Regions from separate parts of the Bacillus sp. BACIII genome, predicted to be linked through region 2. Evidence: riboswitches for the same ligand, from Rfam matches in the RefSeq annotation. Region 2 holds a riboswitch; the other holds the start of a gene.
The links. A riboswitch is a leader RNA that binds a small molecule or an ion and turns the genes downstream of it on or off. The one in region 2 is predicted to bind glycine.
Positions count from the first base shown of each region.

Region 1: another riboswitch for glycine. It lies ahead of gcvT (glycine cleavage system aminomethyltransferase GcvT); the one in region 2 lies ahead of ACXN9U_RS18505 (amino acid permease).

Region 1 is NZ_CM174437.1:574,128-586,353, reverse strand. It holds gene efp (elongation factor P) at 1-268, opposite strand, end outside; gene ACXN9U_RS03200 (M24 family metallopeptidase) at 293-1,354, opposite strand; gene ACXN9U_RS03195 (YqhR family membrane protein) at 1,486-2,016, opposite strand; gene ACXN9U_RS03190 (DUF1385 domain-containing protein) at 2,237-3,193, shown strand; gene ACXN9U_RS03185 (SA1362 family protein) at 3,230-3,625, shown strand; gene ACXN9U_RS03180 (patatin-like phospholipase family protein) at 3,622-4,497, opposite strand; gene mntR (transcriptional regulator MntR) at 4,610-5,038, opposite strand; gene ACXN9U_RS03170 (lipoate--protein ligase family protein) at 5,138-5,974, opposite strand; gene ACXN9U_RS03165 (rhodanese-like domain-containing protein) at 6,167-6,550, shown strand; gene gcvPB (aminomethyl-transferring glycine dehydrogenase subunit GcvPB) at 6,589-8,061, opposite strand; gene gcvPA (aminomethyl-transferring glycine dehydrogenase subunit GcvPA) at 8,054-9,400, opposite strand; gene gcvT (glycine cleavage system aminomethyltransferase GcvT) at 9,415-10,515, opposite strand; glycine riboswitch at 10,694-10,794, opposite strand; gene ACXN9U_RS03145 (DEAD/DEAH box helicase) at 10,939-12,226, shown strand, end outside.
Region 2 is NZ_CM174437.1:3,754,806-3,767,031, forward strand. It holds gene ACXN9U_RS18505 (amino acid permease) at 1-1,300, opposite strand, end outside; glycine riboswitch at 1,445-1,525, opposite strand; gene fbp (fructose-1,6-bisphosphatase) at 1,818-3,743, shown strand; gene ACXN9U_RS18515 ((2Fe-2S)-binding protein) at 3,803-4,267, opposite strand; gene ACXN9U_RS18520 (FAD binding domain-containing protein) at 4,260-5,102, opposite strand; gene ACXN9U_RS18525 (xanthine dehydrogenase family protein molybdopterin-binding subunit) at 5,089-7,419, opposite strand; gene ACXN9U_RS18530 (NTP transferase domain-containing protein) at 7,425-8,045, opposite strand; gene ACXN9U_RS18535 (XdhC family protein) at 8,042-9,058, opposite strand; gene ACXN9U_RS18540 (FUSC family protein) at 9,120-10,133, opposite strand; gene ACXN9U_RS18545 (Pathogenicity island protein) at 10,478-11,032, shown strand; gene ACXN9U_RS18550 (hypothetical protein) at 11,091-11,252, shown strand; gene ACXN9U_RS18555 (ATP-binding protein) at 11,508-12,226, opposite strand, start outside.

The DNA of each region.
Region 1 (12,226 bases), 710 kb from region 2:
GTTCATATGAGCTTGTATCCATGAACACGTGCTGATCTCCGTTGGCATAAAGATACTGCATCGTTTTTGTTTCGATTTGCGCTTTCGCCACTTTTTCACCTGCACGGAATGTTTTCTCCTGAATAGCGCCCGTGCGCAGATTGCGAAGTTTAGAACGGACAAATGCCGCGCCTTTTCCCGGCTTTACGTGCTGGAAGTCAACGACGCGCCAAATGCCGCCGTCTACTTCAATCGTTAATCCTGTACGAAAATCGTTAACTGAAATCATGTTTGATGTCCTCCTATATTCCAATCACAAAATAATTAATTCTTTAGGGGAATGCGTAATTGTCCGGTTGCCGTCCTCTGTGATGATGATATCATCTTCGATTCTTGCGCCCCCAACTTCCGGTATGTATATGCCCGGCTCAACCGTTACAGCCATGCCCGGCTCAAGAACGGCCGATGACCTGAAAGACAGCCCCGGTGATTCATGGACCTCCATTCCGAATCCGTGTCCTGTTGAATGGCCGAAATACTGTCCGTAGCCTTTTGCGGTGATGTGATCCCTCGTCAGGGCATCCGCTTCTTTTCCCGTCATGCCGGGTTTAATATGCAAAACGCCAAGCGCCTGGGCATCGTATACGACCTGATAAATTTCTTTCAGTTTATCACTTGGCTCTCCGACCGCGATGGTGCGTGTGATATCAGAACAATAGCCTTTATAATACGCGCCGAAATCGAGCGTGACCAAGTCTCCCTTTTCAATCAATTTGCCGCTTGCCACTCCGTGCGGAAGGCTGGATCTCACTCCCGAGGCGACGATCATATCAAAGGAAGAACCGTCTGCTCCCTGACGTCTCATATAAAATTCAAGCTCATTTGCAACTGAAATCTCTGAGATGCCCGGTTTAATAAACGTCAGAATATGTTCAAACGCATCATCCGCAATCTTCGCAGCTTCCTCTAATATCTTAATCTCTTCACTTGACTTAATCAAGCGCAACTTTTCAACGGAATCCGCGACGGGAACCATCTCCGCTTCCTGCAGCACCGCTTGGCAGGATGCATATGTTCCGTACGTCATGCTGTTTTGCTCAAAGCCGAGTTTTTTAATGCCGTACTCAAGAATCGTATCCGCAGCCGTTTGGATTAAGCTTCCGCCGTGCTCGATAATATCAAAGCCCTTTACTTGCGCCTTCGCCTGCTCGGTGTAACGGAAATCCGTGATAAATGCCGCGCGTTCTTTCGATATGACCGCAAGGCCTGACGAACCCGTAAATCCCGTCATATACTGCAGATTGGCGGAGCTTGTCACCAACATTCCGTCTATATCCAGCTGACCGAACAGATTTCGCAATTTCTCAAGTTTCATTCCCTTTCTCCTCCTCGCCGATTCTTGACTGCCGCCTGACACCGCGGGAGCATCCCCATCCGGTTTTCAGCATAAAAAATGTTCACTTCTCGTGAACATTTTACCATACCGGACAGGGATTATACACTTATTCACTTGTTGCCGAGCGCCCTTGCAAGCTTGTCTGACGTAAGCTCATTGTAGTTGAAAGAAATCGAGTAGCCGACAAACAAACCATACAGAATGTAAAGGCAAATCGTCGTCACGATTGTATCTGATTTCAATTCAGTGACAGATTTCACGTCTTCGAAAATCGGATTGAATAAGAAAAAAACCGCACACCATAAAATGACGCCGTATACCATCCCCGGCCACATCGTTTTAAAACGCTTCAGACAGACAAAATATATAAATGCCCCGGCAATCGAAATGAATCCGATGACAACGATGCTGACCATCGTGCCGAGCCATTGTTTTTTCCATTCTCCGATCATAAACGGCTGAAGAATCATGTTAGGACTGATCTCTGAAAAATGAAAGATATATCCGAGATAGCCGATCAAACTCCAAAATACACCGCCGGCAAATCCGATACCGCAAATTCTCCCGGTAAATGAAACAGGCTGCTGATCATCATCCTGCTTCTTTTTTTCTTCCTGTTCTGAATGTTTTTCGCTGGTCATCATGGCACCTCCAGTCATAGAGTGCCCCAAAATTGAAAAGTCATAAAAAGTTCCGCCATATTTTCATTTAATGAGTAAATTCTAGGAAACCGGGTATACTGCTTGTAGAAAAAGCATTGATTTTCCGGCTGTCAAACTAGAGGTTTACCGCTGTTTCCTGTACAATAGAGTGAAAGAAAATGGTTAGTAAATCCTAAGAAAACAGGCAGGTTGATAAACAATGTCCAAACACAAAACGCCGCCCGCATACGGCGGTCAGGCTGTCGTTGAAGGGGTTATGTTCGGCGGCAGAAAAAATTATGTTACCGCCATCCGCAGGAATGACGGAAGCATTGATTTTTTCAAGCTTCCGAGAGTGCCGAACCCCAAGCTTTCGGTTTTAAAAAAGATTCCTTTTTTGCGGGGAATCGTCGCAATTATCGAGGCAAGCGCCAACGGCACAAAGCATTTAAACTTCTCCAGTGAACGTTACGGGCTTGACCCCCAAGAGGACGCCAAGCTGGAACAGGAAGATAAGAAGGGTTCGGGATTATCAATGTTTTTCAGCCTGGCGGTGATCGGCGTTCTATCGTTTTTGTTCAGCAAATTCGTTTTTACGCTCGTCCCGGTCTTTTTAGCTGAGCTTGTAAGGCCCGTTTTTTCCTCAGATGCCGCGCAGATCGGCATCGAAAGCCTGTTTAAGCTTATCCTGCTTCTCGGCTACATTTATTTTTTATCAATGACGCCGTTAATTAAAAGAGTGTTTCAATATCATGGAGCCGAACATAAGGTCATAAACTGTTATGAACAGAATTTACCAATTACGATAGAAAATGTTCAGAAACAGTCGCGGCTGCATTACCGATGCGGTTCAAGCTTTATCTTATTTACGATCATTGTCGGCATGTTTGTCTATTTACTCGTTCCGACAGATCCGCTTTGGGTGCGGATTTTAGACAGGATTGCGCTTATACCGGCCGTCCTCGGCATCTCCTTTGAAGTGCTCCAGCTGACGAACAGGGTTCGGAATATCCCCGTTTTGAAGGTGCTCGGTTATCCCGGCCTGTGGCTGCAGCTTTTAACGACAAAGGAACCGGAAGATGACCAGGTCGAGGTTGCCATAGAAAGCTTTAACGAGCTTCTCAGACTGGAAGACATTTCAGAACAGAGCGAAAAGCCGTCTCACAACGCAATCTGAACCGTTACCTGTTATTATTTTCGGAGGTGGGCAGTTATGAATCATCGTGTACAACCTTTTTTTGCTGTATTAATAGCGCTTGGCGCATTCGGTTTCGTTTATGCGGCGGTCACAAACCCCGCGCAGATGATCTCAAGAGCGATCACCGTCATTATCGCAGGCATCATTATTTATTTTATCGTGAGATCGGTCCTGAACCGCCGCACCGGACGTGACGGAACCGCTTTCAGAAAAGCGGCCAAACAATCGCGGCTCCGAATGAAGGAGCACAAAGCGAAGCACCGCGCCGGCCACAGGGGGCGGGTCAGCCATTTGCGGAGCGTGCCGAGCAGCAGCAGACCGAAGCCGATGATTCTGAAGAAAAAAAGCCAGACCCAGCTTACCGTCATAGAAGGTAAAAAGAATAAAAAGAAAAACAGAGCGCTTTTTTAATAGCTCCATTGCTTCAAAAATTGCTCTGTTTTGCTTTTTCCTAGCTCAATGAGAGCTAGTTTTTTTTGCGGTGTGAGGTGAAACTCCGTCGCCATCACATGTTCCACGGGAATAAAAATAATATTCTGTTCGTACTTTGTCGCGATATGTCTGGCATCATGAGCGTCTTTCATCGTTTCAAACAAAGCGCCGAACAGCTCAAAAGCGTTCCGGATTGATTTCTTCGGACGCTCTTTTTCATTAGGAGAAAGCGAAATTCCGATGACCGGCCGTTTGCGCTCTTTTGAAAACAGCCAAATCGGAAAATTGCTTAACACGCCGCCGTCAACAACCGTTGAAATGCCTTTTTCGGTCTTCAGTTTAATCGGTTCAAAAAAATAAGGGATGCTGCAGCTCATTCTGACAGCTCTGGCAACCGGGAACACCTCCGGATTTAATCCGTAGCGGGGAAGGTCGTCGGGAAGCACGATCATCGTTCCGTTCGTCAGATCTGAAGCGATCAGACGGAGCGATCCTTTTTTCATATCGCCGAATGCGATGATGCCCTTCGCTTTTAATTTATCCGCAATCCACTTTTCCAGCACATCGCCTCTGTACAATCCGAGGCGCCAATATATCGACACCCACTGCAGGATTTTCAGCGGGAGGAATGAGTATCTCTGATCAAGCAATTGCCTTCCGTCCACATCATCGATGATCGCATGAACCTCTCTGCTCGTGTAGCCCGCAGCGATCAATGCGGCAATAATCGCGCCGGCGCTTGTTCCGGCGAGCCTTTCAAAGCGAAAGCCCTTTTCTTCCAGCGCTTCATAAGCGCCGGCAAGCGCGACCCCTTTTATTCCCCCGCCCGAAAATACGCCGTCAATCTGCATACCGCGCCCTCTCCCTTCCATCCAAGGTGTATTATTATTTTAAGAAACGGCTTGGGGAAATAGACCAAAGAATGAAGACATTAAAAAAAGGGCGCCTATTTGGGCCGCCCTTTTATTCACCGGGATTTTCGGTTTTTTTCTGTACGGATTTCAATTCTTTTTTCCGGCTGTCGTCATCTTCAAAATACTGGACGAGATCGCCGATGCGGTCAATGCTGTTCCAGCTCAGATGATGTTCGATTCCTTCTACATCATTGTAAATCTTCTCTTCATCAACACCAATGATTCGTAAAAACTGCTCAAGCAATTCGTGTCTGTATACGAGCCGTTTGCCGATCTTTTTACCTTTTGACGTCAATACGAGCCCGCGATATTTTTCATAAATCAAATACTCGTCTTTATCTAGTTTTTGAACCATTTTCGTTACAGAGGAGGGATGGACTGCCAAAGCTTCCGCGATATCAGAAACCCGCGCATATCCTTTTTCTTCTATCAGCATATAAATCTGTTCAATATAATCTTCCATACTTGGTGTTGTCATCGTACCCCTCCCAAAAAGCACCTTAACTTAATAAACCATTACAAGTTTACACTAACGGTTATGAAAAAACAAGGATGCTTCCGGTCTGTCAAGCCTTAATCAGCGCTTATAATTCCATTCGTCAGACGCGTATTTCGTCTCAGCCAGATCATTGACAAACGCAAGCTCTTCAGGAGTGAGCGTGTAAGGTTCAAGATGAATGTTGAGGCCTTCCTCAAAACCGGCTTTAAAAGCGGTTCTGGCCTCATCCATCGTAACCGGTTTTTGGGCTAAGGCGTTGATGGCTACCGCTTTGTTTTTGAAATTCCGCTGCATGCGCTCACGGACTCTGTCGCTCGGATATAAAAACAGATCAAACAGCTTGTCCTCATCAATGTCAAGCAGGATAGAGCCGTGCTGAAGAATAACGCCTTTTTGGCGTGTCTGGGCGCTTCCCGCAACTTTCCGTCCTTCGACGACCAGCTCATACCACGAAGGCGCATCAAAGCAAACGGACGAGCGCGGATTTTTCAGGCTTTCTTTTTCTTTCTCCGTGCGCGGAATCGCAAAGTAGGCATCCAGCCCAAGGTTTCTGAATCCCTGCAGGATGCCTTCTGAAATGACCCGGTACGCCTCTGTCACCGTGGCCGGCATTTCCGGGTGATCCTCTGAAACGATGACGCTGTATGTCAATTCTTTATCATGCAGAACACCCCGTCCGCCTGTCGGTCTTCTGACAAACCCGAGGCCGTGTTTATGTACTGCGTCAAAGTTAATTTCCTTCTTAATATTTTGAAAATATCCGACAGACAATGTTGCCGGATTCCACCCGTAAAAACGGATCACCGGGGGAATTTTCTTTTGGCTGTGCCAATATAAAAGCGCTTCATCCAGCGCCATGTTAAATGCCGGGCTTTCGTTCCCTGAGTCAATAAACCGCCATGTTTCTTTTTCCATAAACTGAACCCTTCTTTATCGTTTTAATAAAATCAGTTTATCAAACTGCCGTGAAAATGAAAAATATTTCGTTTCATTAAGGATGACAATCGCTCCATGCTTTACTATAATAGTATTTGTCCCAAAACGTCCGGTAAGCCTTGTTTTCAGAAGCAGGGTTTTGATTTTATAAGCTAAAGGAGTAGAATCGCATTGTCTAATATGATTGCTTTAATTATTGTTGCGGCGTTTATCGTTTATATGATCGTGTCGTATTTTTACCAACAGCGTTTAATGAAAACACTTACGGAAGAGGAATTCCGCGCGGGCTACAGAAAAGCGCAGCTGATTGACGTCCGTGAACCGAATGAATTTGAAGGCGGCCATATTCTCGGCGCGCGCAACATTCCGCTGTCACAGCTGAAACAGCGCAAAAGCGAAATCCGTCCTGATAAACCCGTTTATCTGTACTGCCAAAACAATGTCCGCAGCGGACGCGCGGCACAGACGCTCCGCAAACACGGCTGCAAGGATATTTACAACCTGAAAGGCGGCTTTAAAAAATGGGGCGGAAAAATTAAAGCAAAGAACCAATAATGAAAAAGAGCTTTCCGTTTATACGGAAGCTCTTTTTTTTACACCCCGTCAGATGTATGTTCGTATTTTAAAACCGGCTTTCTTGCGGCCTTGGTTTCATCCATTCTTTTGACAACCGTGGTATGCGGCGCCTCCTGAACGATTTCAGGCGATTCCTCCGCCTCCCGCGCAATTTGAATCATCGCATCTATAAACGCATCAAGCGTTTCCTTGGATTCCGTTTCCGTCGGTTCGATCATGATGCTTTCTTCAACATTCAGCGGGAAATACACAGTCGGCGGATGATAGCCGAAATCTAAAAGCCGTTTGGCAATATCAAGCGTTCTTACGCCGAGCTTTTTCTGCCTTCTTCCCGATAACACAAATTCATGCTTGCAATGACGGTCATACGGGAGATCATAATAAGGCGCGAGTTTTCTCATCATATAATTTGCATTTAAAACCGCGTTTTCGGTCACAGCTTTTAAGCCGTCAGGCCCCATGGAACGGATATACGTGTAGGCTCTGACATTAATGCCGAAGTTGCCGTAATAAGGCTTTACGCGCCCGATCGATTGCGGGCGGTCATCGTCAAAAGTCAAACGGCCCTCTTTTTTCGTGAGAACGGGTTTCGGCAGATACGGAATGAATTCTTTTTTTACTCCGACCGGCCCCGAACCCGGTCCTCCCCCGCCGTGCGGCCCGGTAAATGTTTTATGCAGATTAAGGTGAACGACGTCAAATCCCATATCTCCCGGTCTTGCTTTACTTAAAACGGCATTTAAATTCGCTCCGTCATAGTAAAGTTTTCCGCCGGCCTGATGGACGATTTCAGCCATTTCCGTAATGTTTTCCTCGAATAATCCGAGGGTGTTCGGATTCGTCAGCATCAGCGCTGCTGTTTCTTCATTGACCGCTCTTTTCAGATCTTCAATGTCAACCAGTCCGTGTTCATTCGACTTGACGGTAATCGTTTCAAAACCGGCGACCGTAGCGGATGCCGGATTCGTGCCGTGGGCTGAATCAGGGACAATGACCTTCGTCCGTCCGAAGTCCCTGCGCGCTTCATGATAGGCGCGGATCATCATCAGGCCGGTCCATTCGCCGTGAGCCCCCGCGGCAGGCTGCAGCGTCACTTCGTCCATGCCCGTAATTTCCTCCAAATGTCCGCTTAAATCGTATAAAAGCTCAAGCGCCCCCTGAACCGTGTCCTCGTCCTGAAGCGGATGAATGGCGGAAAAGCCTGGGAACCGGGCAACTTTTTCATTTAATTTCGGATTGTATTTCATCGTACAGGAGCCGAGCGGATAAAAACCTGAATCAACTCCGTGGTTTCTTCTGGAAAGAGCGGTATAATGCCGCATAATATCAAGCTCTGATACTTCCGGCAGCTTTGCGTCTTCATCGCGGATGCAGTCACCGGGAAGAAGGCTCTCAAGCTCTGTTTCCGGCACATCAAGCTCCGGAAGGCTGTAACCGATACGCCCTTCGCGGGACATTTCAAAAATAAGCGCCTGATCTTGATTATTCATGTTGATCCCCCAATCCCGCAATAAGCGAATCGATCTCTTCTTTTGTTCTCAGCTCTGTGACGGCAATGAGCATATGCTGATTCAATTCCGGATACGCAAGGCCTAAGTCATATCCGCCGATGAATCCGTCTTGCAGGAGCTGCCGGTTTGCTTCTTTGACGGGGAGGTTCAGCCTGACGGCAAATTCATTAAACATCGGGCCGTCGAATGCTACGTGCAAGCCGGCTTTTTCCGCTTGGCGTCTCGCATAATCGGCTTTCAGTATATTTTGGCGTGCCATGTCTTTGACGCCGTTTTTTCCGAGCGCCGTCATCGCGACTGAAGCTGCTAACGCATTCAGCGCCTGGTTTGAGCAGATGTTAGAGGTGGCTTTGTCTCTTCTGATATGCTGCTCGCGTGCCTGAAGGGTGAGAACAAAACCTCTCCGCCCGTTTTCATCCTCCGTTTGGCCGACAAGCCGGCCCGGCACCTTTCTCATCAGTTTTTTCGTTACTGCAAAATAGCCGCAGTGCGGGCCGCCGAACGCCGCAGGTATGCCGAAAGGCTGCGCGTCCCCGACGACGATATCAGCTCCGTATGCTCCGGGCGGAGTCAAAATACCGAGGGCAAGCGGGTTAGAAGAAACAATCAGCTGGCTGTTCCCTTTATGTGCGAGCGGCTCAATGTCCTTTAACGGCTCAATTTGTCCGAAGAAGTTCGGATACTGGACGATTACGGCGGCCGTTTCATCACAGACGGCATGTTCTAATGCGTCAAGGTCTGTGACGCCGTTTTTTGCAGGCACCTCTACAACTTCAATATATTGGCCTTTTGCGTATGTTTTCAGAACATCCCGTGATTCCGGATGCACGGCGGCGGAAATGACGATTTTTTTCTTTTTCGTATGTCCTGACGCAAGCATCGCCGCTTCTGCCAGCGCCGTTCCCCCGTCGTACATGGAGGAGTTTGCAATATCCATACCTGTTAATTCGCAAATCATCGTTTGAAATTCAAAAATCGCCTGCAGCTCTCCTTGTGAAATTTCAGGCTGGTAAGGCGTATACGCCGTGTAGAACTCTGACCGGGAAATCACATGATCGACGATAACCGGCTGATAGTGATCGTACACTCCTGCCCCCAGAAAAGATGCATATGTAACAGCGTCCTTATTTTTCGCCGCAAGCTTTGTCAGCTCTCTCGTCAGCTCTGTTTCTGATTTTGCTTTTTTAATTTGGTAGTCTTTTTGAAACCTCACATCTTCCGGAATATCGGCAAACAGTTCATCAATTGAATCTGCGCCGATGGCTTTCAGCATTTCTTTTTTATCCTGTTCTGTCGCGGGCAAATATCGATGCTTCATATGACTCTCCTTTTTCAGCTCTGTTTTGGGCGTTTATAAAACGGTGTGCGGACAATCTTTGCTTTTACCGTTTTTTTGCGGATTTCCACTTCGACTTCCGTTCCGATTTCACTGAATTCCGTTTTGATTAAGGCAAGGCCGATATTTTTCTTTAAAGTCGGAGATTGTGTGCCTGTCGTGACTTCCCCGATCAGAGCACCGTCTTTTTTCACGGCGTAACCGTGTCTCGGAATTCCCTTTTCAATCATCTCAAGCCCGACCAGCTTACGCGGTGCTCCTTTTTCTTTCTGTTCACTCAATACAGACTTCCCGAAAAAATCGGAATCTTTCTTGTGTTTTACGGCAAATCCGATTCCGGCTTCAATCGGCGTAATGTCTTTCGTCAATTCCTGACCGTATAAAGCGAGCTTCGCTTCAAATCTCAGCGTATCACGCGCACCGAGACCGCACGGAACGATTCCTTCATTCTCTCCCGCTGTAAGAATCTCCTTAAACAGATGCACCGCGTCTTCATTGCGGCAATATAACTCAAACCCGTCTTCACCGGTATAGCCTGTTCTTGAAAGCAGAACTTGGCGGCCGGCAACGTCAGCTCCATCAATAAACGTAAACGGTTTTAAGGACGACACATCACATTCAGTCAGCTTCGCAAGAACTGCCTGAGCATTCGGCCCCTGAACGGCTAGCAGTGAAATCCCGTCAGACTGATTCGTCAGCGTGACATCCCCTTCCGCGTGTTCTGTCAGCCAAGCGATATCTTTTTCAATATTGGACGCGTTAATCACAAGCAGATAGCAGCTCTCGCTTTTCTGATAGATCAGCAAATCATCGACCGTACCGCCGTCAGGATAACACATGGCGGTATAGAGCGCGCTTCCCGGATTTAAATCGGCAACGTCATTTGTCATCATTTTTTGCAGAAAAGACAGGGCGTCTTTACCGGAGACTTCGACTTCTCCCATATGGGATACATCAAACAGACCCCCCTTTGTGCGGACGGCTTCATGCTCCTCTTTAATAGAAGAAAATTGAACCGGCAGCTCCCATCCTCCAAAATCAATCGTTTTTCCGCCGTATTCTTTATAAACGTCATAAAGCGGTGTTCGTTTCAGCATCATCTTCCCCCTTCAGTCATTGGCGCATTGTAAAGACATATAAAAAAGGACAGAGAAACACCTCATGAAAATGAAGGTTTCTCTGTCCCGGCACCTGAAAGTTTACTTTATGAAAACATCATAAAGACGTCCCCTTTGGTGGTCTGCTGCTTCAAACCGCAGACACTCTCCAGAGTTGCGTCGAGCAAGAGTTCTTTTGCCTGAGAGATTCACTCCGCAGTTTGCTCCTTCGGCGCCCGGATGCACATTTTTCGTCCGAGTCTCTCCCCTTGCTGTCATTCGCTCATATTTACCAATTGTTATGGACATACTAAAGCAATATCTTAGGTGAAATGATTACTTATATCCTACCACCCTCACATACGTCCGGCAACAAAAATGATGATAAATCAGTTTTTTAAAAGAAAGGCGGTTTTGTTACATATGACAGCAGAGATCATATTTGATGCAAACTGGCCGGGAGAGTTTTCTGAGCGGCTGAAAACCGACGGTCCCTGGTCAAATTGGGAGATGTACAAACTGTCGGCTGAAGTCCAGCAGACCCTTGCCATTCCTGAATTCGAAGGGTTGAGGGCTCCTTTATACCTGCCCGATTTCACTCCGCTTCCCCATCAGCTTGAAGTCGCGCAGAAAGTCGTTGAAAAAATGAATGGCAAAGCGATTTTGGCTGATGAAGTGGGGCTCGGAAAAACGGTCGAAGCGGGACTGATTTTAAAAGAATACATGATTCGCGGGCTGGCCAAAAAAATCCTGATTCTTGTGCCGGCATCACTCGTTTCCCAGTGGGTGAAAGAGCTTCAGGAGAAGTTTTTAATACCCGCTGTTGAACAGAAGAAAAGCTATGTGTGGGAACAGTGCGATATCGTCGTTTCTTCTATTGATACGGCAAAACGCTCGCCACACAAGGACATTGTGCTTTCGATTCCGTATGATCTCGTCATTATTGACGAAGCGCATAAGCTCAAAAACAGCAAAACGAAAAATTATGAATTTGCGAGAAGTCTTGTGAAGAAATATTGCCTGCTTCTGACGGCGACCCCGATTCAAAACCGGATCGAAGAAATTTTCAATTTAGTGTCACTGTTAAAACCCGGCCACTTAGGAAATGAAAGCGGATTTCAAGAAACGTTCAATCAAAAGGACGGGATTGACGCTCATGAGCATTTAAAAGAGCTCGTCAATAAAGTGATGATCCGCAACACACGGAGCGACACGGGGCTTACATGGACGAAGCGCCACGTGGAAACAGTGCCGATCACCTTTTCACCGACGGAACAGGCGCTCTACGATGACATTAACGCACTGAAAAACGGCACGGAAAAGCCCGCAAGCGCATTTTCCATTATGACGCTGCAACGGGAGTGCTGTTCAAGCAGGGAAGCCGTGTATATGACGCTTAAAAAAATGCTTGATCAAAAAGACAAACAAGCGCCCGCTTTCGATGAACAGACGATTGCCAATTTAATGGACCGCATCAATCAAGTCACGCAAAACTCAAAAGCGATTCAAGTTGTTGACTTGATTAAAAAGATTAATGACAAGGTCATTATTTTTACTGAGTATCGGGCGACACAGATTTACCTGCAATGGTTCCTCCAGCAGAACGGCATAAGCTCCGTTCCGTTCAGAGGCGGATTTAAGCGCGGGAAAAAAGACTGGATGAAGGATCTCTTCCGCGGCAAAGTGCAGGTCCTGATCGCTACAGAAGCCG
Region 2 (12,226 bases):
TAAACCACAGCGGCGTCAGCAGCAAAGCCGGGCGCGTCGCATCCGCAAACAGCATAATCACCAGAATGGCGGCAAACAGCGCCAGCACGGCGTAATTGATAAACGGCGCGAACGGCGCCTTGAAAGACGAGCTTGCGTGTAAGTCCGGGCGGGTTTTCCTGTATCTGATATGACAGACAAGAATCACGCCCCACACCCAAATGAAACAAATCGCGCTGATGGTGGTCACGATGCCAAACGCTTCTTCCGGTATCAATTTGCTTAAAAGAGCGCCCGCTGACAGCACAATGACCGATACCCATAACGCGCTGCTCGGCACATGGTTTTTATTCAGCTTCGCGAAACTGGCCGGCGCCTGTTTCGTTTTGCTTAAGTTATACAAAATCCGGCTTGTAGAAAACATCCCGCTGTTACAAGCAGAAGCGGCCGACGTTAATACGACAAAATTAATGATTCCCGCGGCCACCGGAATGCCGACTAAGCTGAAGGTCTTCACAAAAGGACTTTCCGCCGCATTCAGCTGCGTCCAAGGGTTAATACATAAAAGAATGATCAATGCCCCGACGTAGAAAAATAAAATACGCAATGGAATTTTATTGATAGCGGACGGAATGTTTTTTTTCGGATTTGATGTCTCCGCTGCCGACACACCCACTAATTCCACACCGACATAGGCGAAGATCACCATCTGGAACGATAGCAAAAAGCCTGAAAACCCGTTTGGAAACAAGCCTCCGTGCTCCCACAGATTCGCCGCTGAAACCGTTCCGGTATGCGTTTTGAACCCAATCACCAGCAAAACCACACCGATGACAATTAACGCGAGAATCGTGATCACCTTAATTAAGGCGAACCAAAACTCCAACTCTCCAAAAATCTTGACCGTTAACAGATTAAGCCCTAATAAAATGAGCAAACAGATAAGTGCAGGAACCCATTGCGGAATGTCAAACCAATATTTCACATATACACCGACGGCGATCACATCCGCCATAGCCGTCATAATCCAGCAAAACCAATAAGTCCAGCCGGTGACAAACGCCGCACGCGGCCCTAAATACGCCTCGGCAATATCCGTTAATGATTGGTACCCCGCTTTAGATAACAGCAGTTCTCCCAGCGCCCGCATGACGAAAAAAAGCGCAATACCTACAATAAAATACGCAAAGATGATAGAAGGACCCGCCAGCTGAATCGCCTTACCGGACCCTAAAAACAATCCGGTGCCGATCGTGCCGCCAATGGCGATCAGCTGCACGTGCCGATTCGACAAGTCCCTCTTTAGCTCTCGCTGTTCCACACCTGACTCCTCCTTACTTTTTGATGAACGACGAGAAAATAAAGCCAATAAAAAAAGAGATTGGATGCCCTCCAATCTCATGGTCATAAGAATATCAAATTATATTTGCGCCGCTGACAATCAACAGCATGCCAAATACATATTCGGTACTCTTCTGTCCTTTTGCCTGAGATTGTGAACCCTTCGGCGCCGCGGTAAACCCGCGGTCTCTCCAGAAGCCGCTCCTGCTGTAGTTCGACCCACAGCAATCATAGCCTGCTACGTATTAAGTTTCCGATAGAAATAACTATCAGCTAAATTTTTATTTTAATAGAAGTTTAATCATTTGTCAACAGGGTGATGAGCTGTCTGCGGAAGGTATATGTTGAGGCCTTAAGCGCCGTATTTTCTGTTTTGTTTGTCTCAAAAAGGACTTATGAGGTACTATCATATAAGGTCTAATAATTTAAACATCATGTCATACTTTAAATTCACCTTATCATGCAATGGCTCGTAAATAAAAAGGGGATGGACGAGATTGGAAACCAAATATTTAGATCTGCTCGCACAAAAATACGATTGTGAAGAAAAAGTGGTCACAGAGATCATTAATCTGAAAGCGATACTGAACCTGCCGAAAGGAACCGAGCATTTCGTCAGTGATCTGCACGGAGAGTATCAGGCATTCCAGCACGTGCTGCGGAACGGTTCAGGAAGAGTAAAAGAGAAGATCCGCGATATTTTCAGCGGCGTCATTTACGATAGAGAAATTGATGAACTGGCGGCTTTGGTCTATTATCCGGAGGACAAACTGAAGCTGATCAAACATGACTTTGATACGAAAGAGGCATTAAACGAGTGGTATAAAGAAACGATTCATCGGATGATTAAGCTCGTTTCATATTGTTCTTCCAAGTACACCCGCTCCAAATTGCGCAAAGCGCTGCCTGCCCAATTTGCTTATATTTCCGAAGAGCTGCTGTACAAAACAGAACAAGCCGCCAACAAAGAACAATATTACTCCGAAATCATAGAACAGATCATCGCGCTCGGCCAAGCTGATAAGCTGATCACCGGGCTTGCTTACAGCGTGCAGCGATTGGTGGTCGACCATCTGCATGTTGTCGGCGATATTTATGACCGCGGACCGCAGCCGGACAGGATTATGGAAGAACTGATCAACTATCATTCAGTGGATATTCAATGGGGGAATCACGATGTTCTCTGGATAGGCGCCTATGCCGGTTCGAAAGTATGTCTGGCCAATATTATCCGTATCTGTGCCCGCTATGACAACCTGGACATTATTGAAGATGTCTACGGCATCAATCTGAGACCGCTATTGAACCTTGCCGAAAAATATTATGATGATAACCCGGCTTTCCGCCCGAAAGCAACTGAAAACAGACCGGAAGATGAGATTAAGCAAATCACAAAAATCCATCAGGCGATCGCGATGATCCAATTCAAGCTTGAGAGCCCGATTATTAAGAGACGGCCGAACTTTAATATGGAAGAACGGCTGTTACTGGAAAAGATTGATTATGACCGCAATGAAATCACGCTGAACGGAAAAACGTATCAACTGGAAAACACCTGCTTTGCGACGGTGAATCCCAAACAGCCCGATCAGCTATTAGAAGAAGAAGCAGAAGTCATGGACAAGCTGCTGTTTTCTGTCCAGCACTCCGAAAAGCTGGGCCGCCATATGAATTTTATGATGAAAAAAGGCAGCCTGTATTTAAAATATAACGGCAACCTGTTGATTCACGGCTGTATTCCTGTTGACGAAAACGGCAATATGGAAACGATGATGATTGAGGATAAAGCTTATGCGGGCCGTGAGCTGCTAGATGTTTTTGAACGGTTCTTACGGGAAGCGTTTGCTCATCCGGAAGAAACTGATGACCTGGCGACAGATATGGTCTGGTACTTATGGACAGGCGAGTATTCCTCCCTCTTCGGAAAACGCGCCATGACCACCTTTGAGCGGTATTTCATCAAAGAGAAGGAAACGCATAAAGAAAAGAAAAACCCGTATTACTATTTGCGTGAAGACGAGGCAGCCTGCCGAAACATCCTGAAGGAATTCGGGCTCAACCCGGATCATGGCCATATCATCAACGGCCATACACCGGTAAAAGAAATCGAAGGCGAAGATCCGATCAAGGCAAACGGAAAAATGATCGTCATCGACGGCGGCTTCTCCAAAGCCTACCAATCCACAACAGGCATCGCCGGCTACACGCTCTTATACAACTCCTACGGCATGCAGCTCGTCGCCCATAAACACTTTAACTCCAAGGCCGAAGTGCTGAGCACCGGAACCGACGTCTTAACGGTGAAACGATTAGTTGACAAAGAGCTGGAGCGGAAGAAAGTGAAAGAAACGAATGTCGGTGAAGAACTGATGAAAGAAGTGGCGATTTTGGAGAAACTGCGGGAGTATCGGTATATGAATTGAGGAATATGGAGTTCAGGGATGATTCTCTGGGCTCTTTTTGTGATTCCCCGCAACAACGGCTAATGATCCCCTTTCCCTGTATGTAAAACCGATTTAACCGCTTCTTCAATCTCCTTATAACCCGTACATCTGCAAATATTGGACTCCAGCCAATTTTTAATCGTTTCATCACTTGCATTCGGCTCAGTATTCACTAAGGCATGACAATTCATGAGAAAACCAGGTGTGCAATATCCGCATTGAAACGCAAATTTTTCAATAAAAGCCTTTTGAATCGGCGTATTGATAAGTCCTTCAATTGTCGTAATGTCCTTTCCTTCCCCTTCTGCCGCAAGCATTAAGCAAGATTTCATTGGTATCCCGTCCGTTAATACCGTACAGGCGCCGCAATCCCCATTTAAGCAGCCCGGCTTTGAACCAGTTAATCCGAGACGAAGACGGAGAGCAAATAACAAAGTATCGGCCGGTCTGACAGTCATCTGTCTTTCTTCGCCATTTACTTTCAACGTAATAGGATCAGACATTGGAACCTCCTTCTAATTCCTGCAAGGCATCTAAAATTGTATTTTGCAAGATAAATATCCGATATTCACTTGAGCCTTCTGCATCATCAAGAACGGGTTTGGGTACATACTGTAAAGACCTGCGCACTCTATCCTCTGCTGTGCCGCTTTTATCGTTAAGCACAGCCTCCATTTCAGCAGAACGAAAAGGAAATGGACATACGCCGCTGAAGGCCATTCTGATCTCATCATCTTTTTTCAGCGCACAGACTGTCACCAATGGATATCCGACATTCCACTGCTGTCTTCTTTTGATACTGACAAACGGCAAGTCAACATACGCTCGATCGACAACGATATGAAATAAAAAATCTCCTTTTCGCAACTGTATTTCCTTGTTAAATACTTTATTTATGGGACGGTAATGAATCCCCGCTCTCCCTGCAATCCCTAGCAAACTATCAGAAATCAGCAACGGCAGCACGGCCTCACGGTAATAGATGCCCCCGCAAATATTTCCGCCCAGGCTGATTTTATTTCGAGACGTCCGATCCGCAATTTCACTTACTGTTTTACTTAATAGCGGAAATGGATTTTCTTCCTCCAGTTTCGTTAATGACACGCCCGCTCCGATCACCAGATCATTTTCATAAAAGCGGATGGTTTGAAATTCCGGAAGCACGTTCATATCTATCACCGCATCCGTATAGATGATATTCAGCCTTCCTAACGTGATAATTTCCGTGCCGCCGGAATAATACATTGGTGTTTTCTTTTCGGCCGCAAGCGAGTGAAATAGATTGATTGTTTCTTGAATGGTCTTCGGTTTAAAATAGTCGAAATCAAACGGTATCATCTTTCCACCCCTCTTGCGTCCTCCATAATCGTTCGGGAATGAGAGGAAGTTGATTCAATTGGACACCTAAAGCGGCGGAAAGGCAATTTCCCAATGCTGCCGGCATCCCCAACAGTCCGTGTTCCCCGCCTCCGCGCGCTCCATAAGGCGCAATCACATGCGGGGTTTCAACAAATTCAATGATATATTCAGGCTGCTCTCCATAGTGAAGGGGGCGGTATGTTCTAAGCTGAGGATTTAATACTCTGCCATATGAATCAAATACAAAGGTTTCTCTTCCTCCAAATGCGATTCCCATACTCATCCCCCCCATCACTTGACCCCTAGCAGCTTTTTCATTCAGTACAGTTCCTATATCCACAACAGAATAGGCTTTTGTAATTCGATACGTATAATCCCGTTGATCCAACTCAACTTCAATTCCCTGAGCACCGACAGCCCACTCGGGTCCCGGCTTCCCTCTTCCCGTTTCCCGGTCTAAATTCGTCATTCGGGTTAATGTGTAATTGCCGCTCGCAATGATTTGGCCGCCAATGGTATTTCCATTTGGAAACGTATATCCGTAAGCAATGTCTTTTATTTCAACATGTACAGAAGGATGATCTATAAAATAAACCTTTCCGTCGGCCACTTCCAATTCCTCGACAGGAACCCGCAACACGCATGATGCCACTTCCTTAAGCTTTCGAATGGCTTCTTCCGCTGCATTCAGTACGGCTCTTCCGGCCATTAACGTCCCTCTGCTCCCCACGGTTTTCCAATGTTCGGGTGTTGTTTGGGTGTCTACAAGCATTTTCACGTGAATCTTGCTTATATCCATTTTCATTCGTTCCGCCAGGATTTGGGCTAACACTGTTTTTGTCCCTGTTCCTATTTCCACTACCCCTGACATCAAATTAATGCTTCCATCGGGATTAAAGGTTAAAATCACCCCGGACGTTGCATTTGTATCAAATGTTGAGGTTTTCCAAATGCAGCTGATCCCCTTCGCCCGTATCTTCCGGCCGTCGATTTCAATTCGCTGTCCCTCGTCCCAATTCATTAATTCCTTCAATCTCTCAATGCATTTCGGCACATTTCCGACCGTGCTTGAATTGAGAAGAACTTGAGTCGGTGTGGTGTCACCGGGGCGAATGGCATTTTTATAGCGGAGTTCTAATGGGTCCATGTTCAGCTTTTCCGCCAATACATCCATCGTCCGCTCAAAGGCAAATAACACTTCAGCATGGCTGTAGCCCCTGAATGCACTTGGATATGGATGATTCGTATACATACAATATGAATCACACCGTATATGATCGATCGCGTACGGACCCGTACAATCAACCACCGCAGCCCGGCTGATGTCCACTCCTTTATCAGAGTATGCTCCGCCATCAAATAAAAGCTGAATGTCTGCCGCCTTTAAAATTCCATCCTTTGTGGCCCCTAATTTGACAATGGCATCCAGTCCTATATGACCAGGAGATGTGATCATATCCTCTTCTCTCGTATTAAATAATTTGACGGGCCGGCCTCCGACTGCTTTTGATGCCAAATAGGCAATGACCTCTAACTGAACGGCTGCTTTTCCCCCGTACGCTCCTCCTACTAAAGGGGTTTTGACGATAACCTTTCCGGGTTCAATTCCAAAGTACCACTCCATTAATTTTTTAATGGCAAAAGGAGCTTGAGAGGATGTTGTCATGATAATCTCCTCATCAGCCCGAATTTCAACAATCGAGCATCTTGTCTCCATAGCCGCGTGATCAGAAGGGTTAAAGGAAATTTGGAATTCTGCTGTCACATCACTTTCCTTAAATCCGTCTTCAATATTTCCTTTTCTGATTTTATCCAGGTTCGCGATATTTGTCTTCGGAACCGGGAATACACCTGCCTTCTTCTCATAGCGGTCAACATGTTCATGGACGAGGGGAGCATCTTTTTGAAAAGCCTCACGGGGGGAATTGACGACGGGAAGAGGTTTATAGGACACTTTAATGGCATCCGCGGCCTTTTTGGCTATGATTGGATTTTCCGCCACAACTACAGCAACCGGCTCACCGTGGTATCTGACCCTTTTATAAGCAATCGGCGGCCTGTCTTTAATTTCTTCACCTGCAAGCGGAAAAGGTTCATCGCCCAATATCGCTTTCACTCCGGGAATCTTCCAGGCTTCTGAAAAATCAATAGACACAATATCGGCATGAGCATATGGGCTGATCAGCATTTTTGCGTGTAATGTGCCTGTTGCATGTAAATCATCCGTATATTTCGCCTTACCCGTCACTTTTTCAAGAGCCTCTTTCCGAATGACACTTTTCCCGATATACTCCAACTCATTCACTCCCCGAATTTATTCAGCAGGAAAGTATAATCTTCAACCGTGTCTACGTCATAAAAAAGCAAAGGGTCTTGAAAGCTGATCATTTTTCCCGTCTTGAACATACTTTCACGGATCACGTGCCGGGCGCCCTGATCTCCCTTTAACTGATGCAATACTGGAAAACATTGATTTGAGAATAAAATGGGGGGCATAGGAAGATGCTGATTTTCAGCGGCGATAAATGAATAGCGGCGCTCCTTTTGATAGGAATCAATTAACGTATTGATGATATCTGCGGTGACAAACGGCTGATCTGCAAGGAGAATGATAACGGCGTCAGCCTCGTACGCTGCCGCTTTTTGTAAACCGCATTGTATAGAATGGCCTTGGCCCTTACCCGCTTGCTCACATTCCGCCTGGCTCCACTTATTTGAGATGGGATCTAAAAAGAAAAAATCCGAAAGCCAATGCAGTGAATCTCCCTTTCTCGTTACAACGAAGATATGATCTAATTCAGATAACAGGGCATGTTTAAGGGCCATACTTCCGAGGGAGACGCCATTGAGAAATAAACTGCGCTTATCCGTCCCCATGCGTCTGCTTGTACCGGCTGCCAGGTAAATACCTGCTGTTTTCATAAGCGAGACCTTTGTTTTCGCATTTCTTTAATCATCTCGCCAACAATGCTTACAGCAATCTCCTCAGGCCCTTGTGCCCCGATGGAAAGCCCAATGGGGGAATGAATATCCTCTGGAATATCCGCTCCGCCTAATAGCCGCTCGGTGCGCCTTCTGGGGCCTAATACACCTTTATAAAACACATTCTTGTTTTTTAATGTATGTAAAATGATCTGATCTTTTTGAAAGCTGTGCGTCATAATGACAACAAAATCCCTTTTTGTCATGCTCAGGCCTTCCATGACTTCTTCCGGTGCTCCCGTTATCAATTGGCCGGCTTCAGGAAAATGACCGTGATGACATAAAGCGGGACGCCAGTCTATCACCGTCACATGAAAGCCCGCACGAGCTGCCAACGAAACGAGCGGCCTTGCATCTTCTCCTGCTCCGAAGACGTATAGACAAGGTTTTGGAACCATCTGATGGATAAAAAATAAATCAGATGTATGTTCATCCCTTTTGATTCCCTTTTCCGTCTGTCTCAGTTTTTGAATACAGCCTTGTTCCATAACATCCCCGGTTCCAAACACTCTGCCGTCTTCAGCTATATACAGATCTTCCTTCGGCTCTAACGTTTCAGTGAATCGTTTCACTCGGGTCACAGACTTTTTTTCATCTAAGCATGTCTTGACTGTCATCAGATTTCGTTCCAATTCCCCTTTTACAGGCTCAAGCAACACCGTCAAAACACCATTACAGCCAACGCCCCGCCCCCAGGATAAATCGTCCTCCGCGCTCATATCAAAGCGGACAATCACCGGCTCTCCCGCAGCCCAGACCTGCTCTGCCCTTTCAGCAAGATCTTCTTCCAGACAGCCGGCGGATAACATTCCGACTCTTGTTTTGTCTCCTAAAATTAACATGGAGGCCCCTTCCTTCTTATAAGCGGACCCCTCTGTTTTAATGATGGTAGCCAGTACCTTAGCTTTTGCAGAAGCCCCGATGACATCCAAAATCCGGTGTATATCATCCATTTGATTTCCCCCGCTTTTACCTGATCATCTGTATATCCATATTCTTTTTTTCCGGAGAACATTACAAACTCTTCAGCAATTTCTTCGTTTCTAAAAAAAAAGAGTCTTTATAGACCTGACTCGGCTGCGGGTGCGACTGCATATCGGAACGGAGAGATTCCAATAACACGTTCTGTTCCTTCTGTTTCCAATTGTCTGTTTCACCCAGCTGTATTCCTTTAAAACCCGCAAAAAATTCATTTAACACTTGTAAATCATTGCCCAGCTCCCTTTTGTCACTCGAAGATAAGTCTCCTTCTTTTTCCCATTCTTTTAACGTTTTCACGACATTGGATATATACTCATATCCAGCATTCATCTTTTGCATCTCTGTTTGATATCTTGCAAGAGTGATTTTATGTTTTTTTCTGATGGGGTTGAATTTCAAGCTCTCAGAGGCTGTTTGCAGCATCTCTTTTGCCGTATGCAGCTCCTGCAGAAGGTTATTCACTTTATCTTCCATGATGTTCCCTTTTCCTTGTCCCCATTCTGATTGCACCCATTTGGAAAGGTCTGAAAGTGTGTCAGAAAGCAGATGAGCCAATGTTTGAAAAGAGTCCGCTGCCCTTTTTGTATAGTCCGGCGGAAAAAGAAACATATGAACCAGAATCGCGATGACGACGCCGATCACCGTATCGATGATCCGATCCATTGCATAATCTTTAGAGTGTCGTTCAAACGTAAATACCAATAAAATGGTGAGAGCTACCTGATGCAGAACCGTTTCATCTATTCGTAACCACTTTGCAACGTACGTCCCGCCTAATAGTAACAGCCCCAGCATCCAGCCATTCATTTGTAAGTAACTGACAAGATAAGAGGTTAACATGATTCCGATGACCGTTCCCGCAATCCGATGAAAAGAAAATCGAACCGACTGATCTATGGTCGATTGCAAACATAAGATAACGGATAGAGGCGCTAAGTACGGGTGTTTAGAACCCGCCAGCTTTGCCGCTTCCCAAGAAACCGCAGAGGCAATCGCCATCTTCCAAACCAAGGATGACTTGTTTTGATTTTTTTTACTTTTCTTCATCATACGCCCCTCCTTTCAGAAACCTTTTCCACTAGGTTTCCGTTACGCAAAGGGATTTATACTGACGTATGGAAAATGCGGAAGAAGCTGTTGTTGAGAGGGGGAGATTCTTGAATGACAGCTTCTTTTTGGGGTTGGGGAAAGAGTAGTAAAAGCTGGGTTCTACTCCTTGATAACTTCGCATTAGATATGAACTCTGCTCTCCTATGACTTTCGAAGGGAAACATACAAACCTTGTTGGTTAATGTGATGAAATTGGGTGAATTTTTTATCATTTTATATAGTAAGGGTTTAAGAAGCAGAATGCCTTTGTTAGTATGGCAACCAAAGGAGGAGGATCAATTATGCAAAGCAAAATGAAGCTAACCGCAGTGAAACTGGCAGCCTTGGTATTCCTAGCAGGTGCCTTTGCCCTCCCGGTTTTACCCCCTGCTGCGGCTGCCGCAGCATCCCAAGCTACATACAAAGTTGAAAACCTCAATGACAGTGAGTTGAAGATGACGTTCAATCATGCAGATGTTCATATTGACGCTAAAGGCAATGCAACCCTAAAAGACAACATAACGGGCGAGGAGCAGGCTCTTCCGAAAAGCTCTACTGACAAAAATGGTGACCCCGTTACACTGAAATACGAAAAAATCAAAAATGGCGTTTTAGTCAAAGTCGTGAACAACGACTCTGGAAAAACAAGCGGTTCAATCAGCACCCAATCAGTCGGGAAATGTATTTTAGGTACTGGAGGCGGTGCGGTAACTGGCGGCGGCACACTGGGTCTCGCAGGAGCTGCTGTAGGAACAGTCACAATACCCGGCATCGGAACAGTAGGAGCGGGTGCCGTTGGAGCCATTACCGGCGCTGTTGGCGGTGCAATGCCAGGAGCTGCCGCATCTTGCTTTTAACCATGAAGAAAAAGGGGCCCGCGCCCCTTTCTTTTACTAACTATGGAAGGTGGTCGACATGTACAAAATCATCATTCCTTCAATACTAGCCATCTTCATTCTCTGGATACTCTTACAGATTTCACTGGAGATAAGTATCGTTAAGAATCCATTGAATTACTTTATTGTATTCATTGTCTTCTTTCTCTTTATAAAGATGGTGAAAGAGAAGCAACAGTAGGTTGCTTCTCTTAGCTGTGGAAACCGGATTTGTAGTGGAATCTGGTTTTTTTTTTGAGTTTTATTCATTTGTGAATGTCAAATGTGACGTATCCTCCGTTAAATTAGCTTTCCACAAAACGGAGATTTTAAAGATTCTCATAACAAAAAAGAGATAATTAAACATACTGTCTAATAATGCGTTTTTTATCTTCTTTCAATAAATATTTCTTGTTTTATGATAAGGCTGTTCATGTCTATTAAAATGGTATTTTACTTATTTGAGTTCATCTGCGGTTGCTGCTACTTCATTTTCATTCTCCAAAAGACGGGGTTGTATTACTTTATCCAGGTAGGATTTCATTCTACCGGTACTAAAATGAGTTCTAGATTCAGATGCATAAAATAGATATATATCACCTTTTAACTCATTGTATTCATTTATAATTACATTATTGATCATACTCTTAAACCTCTCAAAAGCTTTTCTACCTTCTTCAGAGAACCAAAATATAACAAGTTTGTTTCTTTTTCGAGTCTTGGAATTGTGTTCTTTTAATAAGTGTATTAATCTATAACCCATATCCATATCATTACTTGTTGTAAAGTTCCTATACTTTATTTCAAAAATAATGTCACCCCATTTATTATTCTCTGCAAATATATCAAATTGATTAATTGAATTATTTATATCTCTGTTTTTCCAACTATTATACACATTGTAACCAAATACTGTTAGATATCTATTGATAACATAAAAACAATACCGTTCAAATAGTTCGGATATTGAAATCCTAATATAATTGGTATTCCGGATTATCTGATCAACCTCTTTTATACTTAACATTTCTCCGTGTCTAATTTTATTACTTAATCTGTATAAACCTTTGTTTCTATCACTTAACCATTTCCCCTCTAAAATACCCATGTCCACTAGTTTCTTTACAAGTTTCATGAGGCTCTGTTTACTGTATTTGTTTTTATCTCCTTCTATAT